Regions from separate parts of the Streptomyces sp. NPDC001514 genome, predicted to be linked through region 2. Evidence: riboswitches for the same ligand, from Rfam matches in the RefSeq annotation. Region 2 holds a riboswitch; the other holds the start of a gene.
The links. A riboswitch is a leader RNA that binds a small molecule or an ion and turns the genes downstream of it on or off. The one in region 2 is predicted to bind glycine.

Region 1 (4,406 bases), on a different contig from region 2:
GCGACCGGTGAGCATCTGCGGCGGGCGGGAATGACCACGGTCGCCGAGCTGGCCGAAGCCGGCGAGGACGAGCTCGTACGGCTGCTGGGCAAGGCGCACGGGGCGGCGCTGTTCCGGATGGCCATGGGCCACGACGACCGGCCGGTGGTCGCCGAGCGCGACGCGAAATCGGTGTCGGTCGAGGACACCTTCGACGTCGATCTGCACGACCGGGTGCGGATCAGGCTCGAGGTGGAGCGGCTCGCGGACCGGTGCGTGCGACGGCTGCGCGGGTCCGGGCACTCCGGGAGGACGATCGTGCTGAAGGTCCGCAGGTTCGACTTCTCGACGCTGACCCGGTCGGAGACGCTGCGCGGGCCCACGGACGACCCGGCGGTGGTGCGGGAGGCCGCCGGGCGGCTGCTGGAGTCGGTGGACACCACGGGCGGGGTCAGACTCCTCGGGGTGGGCGTGAGCGGCCTCACCGACTACACCCAGGAGGACCTGTTCGCGCAGGCCGCGGCAGAGGAGCAGGCCCTCGGCGACGGACGCGAGAGCCCCGAGCACGGCACGAGCGGGGAGGAGCCGCAGGAGCAGGAGCCGCAGCCCCCCGCCGAGCGGCGCTGGGCCGCCGGGCACGACGTGCGCCACGCACGGTACGGGGCGGGCTGGGTGCAGGGGAGCGGACTGGGGCGGGTCACCGTCCGCTTCGAGGAGCCGTGGTCGGCCGCGCCGGGGAGAGTACGGACCTTCTCCGTCGACGACCCCGAGCTCGAACCCTCGGAGCCGCTGCCGCTGGTCCGGCCGGAACCGGACCGCACGCCACCGGACCCGTCACTGCCAGGCGGGTCACCGCAGGACGAGTCGCGGGCAGTTCCGTCACCGCCGGACGAGTCCTGACCGGATCAGTCGTCCTGGCCGGCCAGTCGGCCGAAATCGCGGTCCCCCGAAGACTCCGGCCCTGCGGCCGGGCCGCCGGAGTCGGAAGGCGGCGAGGGAGCCCGCTTCTCCGGGGGAGCGGGCAGGTCGAGGCCGTAGTGGTGGTACAGCTGGAGCTCCTGCTGGGGGGAGAGATGCCTGCCGACGCCGAAGTCGGGCGCATCCTTGATCAGCGCCCGCTCGAACGGGACGTGAAGTCCGTCGCGCGCCAGCTCACTCGGCTCCAGTGGCACGAACGCGTCCCTGCTGAACAGCCCCGTGCGGACGGCCGCCCACTCCGGCACCCCCGTGGCGTCGTCGAGATACACCTCGTCCACGGTCCCGATCTTCGTGCCATTGCGGTCGAACGCCTTGCGGCCTATCAGGCTGCGCGGATCGATATCGGTCTGCACGGTCCCTCCAACCAACTGGTCGCACCACCCCGTAACTACTACGAAAGTGCACATCTGTGGCCTCGGCCACTCGACGGCTGTGGCCAAGACCGCGCTGGTAGGCTGGCAGACGGCCGCTGACCCCGTGCGGGAGAGTGCTCCGGTTCCGTACCGGAGACGCCGAAGGAGCAAATCCTCCCCGGAATCTCTCAGGCCCCTGTACCGCACGGACGAGGTCACTCTGGAAAGTAGGGCGGGCGTCGGTCGGCATCCGCTCTCACCGACGGTGAAAACCGGCACGCCCACGAGCGGCGGACCGGTGAAGCTCTCAGGTTGAGATGACAGAGGGGGAGGCCGTCCGGGCACCCACGCCGTGGTGCCCCTCGCAGGTCGTATCGACCAGGAGGCCTCAGCATGACCGCCAACCGCACTCCGCTCTCCCAGCTGGAGCGAGGCACCCCCTTCGAACAGCGCCACATCGGCCCCGACGCCGCGGCCCAGGCGAAGATGCTCGCGCAGGTCGGCTACGGCTCGCTCGACGAGCTGACCGCCGCCGCCGTGCCGGACGTGATCAAGAGCGCCGAAGCACTCGGGCTGCCCGATGCCCGCACCGAGGCCGAGGTCCTCGCCGAACTGCGCTCCCTCGCGGACCGCAACGACGTCGTCGCCCCCATGATCGGCCTCGGCTACTACGGCACGTTCACCCCGCCGGTCATCCTGCGGAACGTCATGGAGAACCCGGCCTGGTACACGGCCTACACGCCGTACCAGCCCGAGATCTCGCAGGGCCGCCTGGAGGCGCTGCTCAACTTCCAGACGATGGTCGCCGAACTGACGGGCCTGCCGACCTCCGGCGCCTCCCTGCTCGACGAGGGCACCGCCGCCGCCGAGGCCATGGCCCTCTCCCGGCGCGTCGGCAAGGTCAAGGACGGCGTCTTCCTGGTCGACGCCGACACCCTGCCGCAGACCATCGCCGTGATCGAGACCCGCGCCGAACCGACCGGCGTCGACGTCGTCGTCGCCGACCTCAGCGACGGCATCCCCGCCGACATCGCCCAGCGCGGCGTCTTCGGCGTCCTGCTCCAGTACCCGGGCGCCTCCGGCGCCGTCCGCGACCTGAAGCCGCTCATCGAGCAGGCCCACGAGCTCGGCGCGATCGTCACCGTCGCCGCCGACCTGCTCGCCCTGACCCTGCTCACCTCGCCCGGCGAGCTCGGCGCGGACATCGCCGTCGGCACCACCCAGCGCTTCGGCGTCCCCATGGGCTTCGGCGGCCCGCACGCCGGCTACATGGCGGTCCAGGCCAAGCACGCCCGCAGCCTCCCCGGCCGCCTCGTCGGCGTCTCCGTCGACGCCGACGGCAACAAGGCCTACCGCCTCGCCCTCCAGACCCGCGAGCAGCACATCCGCCGCGAGAAGGCCACCAGCAACATTTGCACCGCGCAGGTGCTGCTCGCCGTGATGGCCGGAATGTACGCCGTCTACCACGGCCCCGACGGCCTCAGGACCATTGCCCGCCGCACCCACCGGTACACCGCCATCCTCGCCGCGGGGCTGCGCGCCGGCGGCATCGAGCTCGTGCACGACACGTACTTCGACACGCTCACCGCACGCGTCCCGGGCAAGGCCGCCGACATCGTCGCCGCCGCCCGCGAGAACGGCGTCAACCTGCACCTCGCGGACGCCGACCACGTCTCCCTCTCGTGCGACGAGACCACGGGCCGCGCCCAGCTGACCGCCGTCTGGTCCGCCTTCGGCGTCGACGCCGACATCGAGGCGCTCGACGCGGCCACCGCCGACACCCTCCCGGCCGGACTGCTGCGCACCGACGACTACCTCACGCACCCCGTCTTCCACCAGCACCGCTCCGAGACCGCGATGCTGCGCTACCTGCGCCGCCTCGCCGACCGCGACTACGCGCTGGACCGCGGCATGATCCCGCTCGGCTCCTGCACCATGAAGCTGAACGCGACCACCGAGATGGAGCCCGTCACCTGGCCCGAGTTCGGCCAGATCCACCCCTTCGCGCCGATCGAGCAGGCGCAGGGCTACGTCACCCTCATCCACGAGCTGGAAGAACGCCTCGCCGAGGTCACCGGCTACGACAAGGTCTCCATCCAGCCCAACGCCGGCTCCCAGGGCGAGCTCGCCGGCCTGCTGGCCGTCCGCGCGTACCACCGCGCCAACGGCGACGAGCAGCGCACCGTCTGCCTCATCCCGTCCTCCGCGCACGGCACCAACGCCGCCAGCGCCGTCATGGCAGGCATGAAGGTCGTCGTCGTCAAGACCGCCGACGACGGCGAGATCGACATCGAGGACCTGCGCGCCAAGATCGAGCAGTACCGCGACGAGCTGTCGGTCCTCATGATCACGTACCCGTCGACGCACGGCGTGTTCGAGGAGCACGTCGCCGACATCTGCGCCCAGGTGCACGAGGCCGGCGGCCAGGTGTACGTCGACGGCGCCAACCTCAACGCGCTCGTGGGCCTCGCCAAGCCCGGCAAGTTCGGCGGCGACGTCTCGCACCTCAACCTGCACAAGACCTTCTGCATCCCGCACGGCGGCGGCGGCCCCGGCGTCGGCCCCGTCGGCGTCCGCGCGCACCTCGCCCCCTACCTGCCGAACCACCCGCTCCAGCCGACCGCAGGCCCGGAGACCGGTGTCGGCCCGATCTCGGCCGCCCCCTGGGGCTCCGCCGGCATCCTGCCGATCTCCTGGGCGTACGTCCGGCTCATGGGCGGCGAGGGCCTCAAGCGCGCCACCCAGGTCGCCGTCCTCGCGGCGAACTACATCGCCAAGCGCCTGGAGCCCCACTACCCGGTGCTCTACACCGGCCCGGCCGGTCTCGTCGCCCACGAGTGCATCGTGGACCTGCGGCCGATCTCCAAGGCGACGGGCGTCAGCGTCGACGACATCGCCAAGCGGCTCATCGACTACGGCTTCCACGCGCCGACCATGTCGTTCCCCGTCGCCGGCACGCTGATGATCGAGCCGACCGAGAGCGAGGACCTGACCGAACTCGACCGGTTCTGCGACACCATGATCGCGATCCGTGCCGAGATCGAGAAGGTCGCCTCCGGCGAATGGCCCGCGGAGGACAACCCGCTGCGCAACGCC
Region 2 (4,406 bases):
CTCGGCCATGTCGACCTGGCCGGTGGCGTCGTCGACGTGGTACGCGACCACGTTGTAGAGCTTGCCGGAGAAGTTGATCTTCATGCCGTGGGTCAGGTGCCCGCCGTGCGCGAGGTTCAGACCCATGATCGTGTCGCCCGGCTTCAGCAGCGCGAACATCGCGGCGGCGTTGGCCTGGGCGCCCGAATGCGGCTGCACATTGGCGTGCTCGGCGCCGAAGAGCTCCTTGATGCGGTCGATGGCGATCTGCTCGACGACATCGACGTGCTCGCAGCCGCCGTAGTAGCGGCGGCCCGGGTAGCCCTCGGCGTACTTGTTGGTGAGGACGGAGCCCTGGGCCTCCATGACCGCGACCGGAGCGAAGTTCTCCGAGGCGATCATTTCCAGGGTGGACTGCTGACGGTGGAGCTCGGCGTCGACAGCGGCGGCGACGTCCGGGTCGAGCTCGTGGAGAGGGGTGTTGAGAAGCGACATCACGCGATCCCTAAGGGTTTCTGGTCAGCTGGCGAAGTCGGTGTACTCGTCCGCGGAGAGCAGGTCCTTCGGCTCCTCCGCGACGCGAACCTTGAACAGCCAGCCGCCCTCGAACGGGGCGGAGTTCACCAGCGACGGGTCGTCCACGACGTCCTGGTTGGCCTCGACGACCTCGCCGGTCACCGGGGAGTACAGGTCGCTGACCGACTTGGTCGACTCCAGCTCGCCGCAGGACTCGCCCGCGGTCACCGTGTCACCGACCTCCGGGAGCTGGACGTAGACGACATCGCCGAGTGCGTTCGCCGCGTGCTCCGTGATGCCGACCGTCGACACGCCGTCCTCGGCGGCCGACAGCCACTCGTGCTCCTTGCTGTAGCGCAGCTGCTGGGGGTTGCTCATGAGCTGAATTCTCCTGTACGCGGGGGAGTGCTGCTGATGGGGGCTGCTTGAGAGACTGCTGAGGGCTTACTTCTGGCGCTTGTAGAAGGGAAGCGCCACGACCTCGTACGGCTCATGGGTACCGCGGATGTCGACGCCTACGCCCTCGGCTCCGGGCGTGGCGTGCGCCGCGTCCACGTAGGCCATGGCGATCGGCTTGCCCAGGGTCGGCGACGGCGCGCCCGAGGTGACCTCGCCGATGACCTCGCCGGCCGCGACCACGGGCATCCCGGCACGCGGAACCCGGCGGCCCTCGGCGATCAGGCCGACCAGCTTGCGCGGCGGGTTCGTCGCGGCGCGCTCGGCGGCGGCCTCGAGGGCCGTACGGCCGACGAAGTCGCCCTCCTTCTCGAACTTCACGACCCGGCCGAGGCCCGCGTCGAAGGGGGTGAGCCCGGTGGTCAGCTCGTGCCCGTACAGCGGCATGCCCGCCTCCAGGCGGAGCGTGTCGCGGCAGGAGAGGCCGCAGGGCACGAGACCGACGGGCGCGCCGGCCTCGGTCAGCGCCTGCCACAGCTTCTCCGCGTGCCGGGGCTCGACGAAGAGCTCGAAGCCGTCCTCGCCCGTGTAGCCGGTGCGGGCGATCAGCGCGGGGACGCCGGCGACGGTGCCGGGCAGGCCCGCGTAGTACTTCAGTCCGTCCAGATCGGCGTCGGTGAGCGACTTGAGGATGCCGGGCGACTCGGGGCCCTGTACGGCGATGAGCGCATACGCGTCACGGTCGTCGCGTACATCGGCGTCGAAGCCGGCGGCACGCTCGGTGAGGGCGTCGAGGACGATCTGCGCGTTCGAGGCGTTGGCGACGACCATGTACTGGGTCTCGCCGAGGCGGTAGACGATCAGGTCGTCGAGGATGCCGCCGTTCTCCTGGCAGATCATCGTGTAGCGGGCGCGGCCGACGGCGACACCGCCGATGTTGCCGACCAGCGCGTGGTCCAGCAGGGCGGCGGCCTGCGGCCCGGTGACGGTGATCTCACCCATGTGGGAGAGGTCGAAGAGACCTGCCTTGGTGCGTACGGCGTTGTGCTCGTCGCGCTCACTGCCGTACCGCAGCGGCATGTCCCAGCCGGCGAAGTCGGTCATGGTCGCGCCCAGCGAGCGATGCAGCGCATCGAGGGCGGTGAGACGGGGGGTGGTGCTCATGGATAGGGCTCCCAGGGCATGACTGGCGAGGACGATCCTCCCCATCTGTCATCGAAACCTGAGAGGTTCATCACGACCACATATGCGTGTGATCACGACTTGCACCTTGGGTGGAGCCGCAGGACCTGCGACTCGCTTTTCAGATCTGCCTCATCGCGCGCGGTACGGGGCCTGAGAGATTCAAGGGAGGTACTTGCTCCTTCGGCGCCCGGCGCACACAGTGACCAGGACTCTCCCGCGCGGATTCAAGCGGCCGGTATGCAGTTTGCGCGGACATCATTGCACGGGCGCTCCGATCGGCAAATCACTTGTTGGTCATTACCTTTTCTTTAAGCTTCCTGGGCAGGGTCACGATGACCCGACAAGGGGGAGAGCGATGACGTTGCAGCGGTCAGGTGCCTACATGACGACGACAGCGGGTGTGCGCGTGCGGTCCGGCGTGCCCGGTGTGCCCGCGCGCGGGCTGCTGGGGGCGCCCGCGCCCGTGGTGCGTGACCTGCGGGATCGTGGGGGGCGCGGCCCGCGGAGCCTGGTGTTCGCCCAGGGCGACGTGGTCGTGATCTCCGGCCTGCCCGGAAGCGGCAAGTCCACGCTGATCCGGCGCGCGGCCGAGGGCGGCGGGATCGACTCCCAGGACACCCGGGACCGCTGGGACGAGCGGATGCCGCGGTTCCTGCCGTACGCGGTGTACCGCCCGCTGGTCCGTCTCGCCCACTACGCCGGGCTGTGGCGCGCGCTGCGTTCCGGCGCGGGTGTGGTCGTCCACGACTGCGGCACCCAGTCCTGGGTCCGCCGCTGGCTGGCCCGAGAGGCCCGGCGGCGCGGGCGCGCCCTCCACCTGCTGCTCCTCGACGTCACCCCGTCGGTCGCGCGGGCCGGCCAGCGGGAGCGCGGCCGCGGAGTGTCCCCCTACGCCTTCAGCCGGCATCGGTACGCGGTCTCCCGCCTCGTCCGCGACGCGGAGCGCGGCCGCCTGCCCGCGGGGTGCGCCTCCGCCACGATCCTGGACCGGGACGCGGCGACCGTCCTGACCCGGATCGGCTTCACCCCGGCGGCGTGAGGCGGCGGGGGCCATGCCCGCGCCCCGAATCCGCCGGACGGGCTTGACAGGCGTGGCCGGTACGCTGCTTGCCCAGGACATCGCGGCCCGAGCGCGGGCCGCACCGGGACGGGGAAGCAGGGAAACGCAGTGGACACGACATGGCCCGCCAATGAGCTCGAAGAGGTGCTCGCCGCGTCGCTCGGCAACCCCGGCGCCGGCGGCCGGCTCCTCGAGGTGCTCGGGCGGAGCCATGTCTGGGTGCCGCTGCCCAACGGCGGCGGACCCGGGAGCGCCGCCCTCGACCTGCCGACCCTGGACATCGACGGGGCACCCTACGTGCCCGTCTACAGCTCGCAGCAGCAGTTCCTGCAGTGCGTCGGCGACCGGATGTCCGGCACCGTCGCGCCCGCGATCGAGTTCGCCCGCGGACTGCCCCCTCAGCTCGGGATCGCCGTGAATCCCGGCGGCGCCGTCGGCGTACCCCTGCCGCCGCCCGCGGTCGCCGAGCTGTGCCGGGTCGGGCGCACGCCCCTGGACGGGCCCGCCGGCGGGGGCCGGGTGCGGCTGTTCGAGCCGGACTGGCAGGACGAGCCGATCGACTTCCTCGCGGCCGCGGCCGGTGAGTTCGAGGAGACCGGCGTGGTCCAGACCGCCCGCCGCGTTCTGGCCAGCATCGAGGGCGACGCGCCGACGCTGTTCATCGGTGTCCAACTCTCCGCCTGGGAGGGCCACCACCGCACCGCCCCCATGGACGCCCTCGGTCGTGCGCTCGGCCGCGTGGCCGTGAAGTGGCCGGTCAACCTGGTCCTCCTGGACATCGCCCAGGACCCCGTGGGCGACTGGATGCTCAACCGCGTCCGGCCCTTCTACACCCGGCAGTACCCGCAGCCGCACGCCCACTCGCACGTGTAGTGGTCAAGTCGGTGTGAGTACGGCCGCTTAAGCTGGTTTGATGACGTGGTCGCCGCACTTGCCCGGTGCGGCCGCACACACCATGGCGGATCGAAGAGGGGCGGGACCCACAGTGAGTGCGTCAGGCACCGCGGCGGCCGGGCAGGTCGAGCACATGCTGCGCCAGGTGACGCCCGGACGCTACGACGCGTACGAGGCATTGCTGCACGCCCTCGCCGAAAGCCGGCTCTGGATGCTGCTCTGGCACGGTCGGTCCGGCTCTCCCGATGCCCAGTACGGGAACATGGAGGTGGACGGCCAGGGCTACGCCCCCTGCGTCACCTCCGCCCAGGAGCTCGCCGCCTCCGGCTGGAACCGCGCGCACGAGGTCGTCACCGGCGCCGACATCGCCCGAGCC

Region 1: another riboswitch for glycine. It lies ahead of gcvP (aminomethyl-transferring glycine dehydrogenase); the one in region 2 lies ahead of gcvT (glycine cleavage system aminomethyltransferase GcvT).

Annotation. Positions count from the first base shown of each region.
Region 1 is NZ_JBSFHO010000040.1:64,543-68,948, reverse strand. Features, by position in the region: gene ACWCXB_RS31920 (DNA polymerase IV) at 1-879, shown strand, start outside; gene ACWCXB_RS31915 (PRC-barrel domain-containing protein) at 885-1,364, opposite strand; glycine riboswitch at 1,428-1,524, shown strand; gene gcvP (aminomethyl-transferring glycine dehydrogenase) at 1,704-4,406, shown strand, end outside.
Region 2 is NZ_JBSFHO010000001.1:538,441-542,846, forward strand. Features, by position in the region: gene glyA (serine hydroxymethyltransferase) at 1-474, opposite strand, end outside; gene gcvH (glycine cleavage system protein GcvH) at 499-873, opposite strand; gene gcvT (glycine cleavage system aminomethyltransferase GcvT) at 940-2,055, opposite strand; glycine riboswitch at 2,206-2,303, opposite strand; gene ACWCXB_RS02350 (AAA family ATPase) at 2,432-3,115, shown strand; gene ACWCXB_RS02355 (enhanced serine sensitivity protein SseB) at 3,245-4,009, shown strand; gene ACWCXB_RS02360 (enhanced serine sensitivity protein SseB C-terminal domain-containing protein) at 4,122-4,406, shown strand, end outside.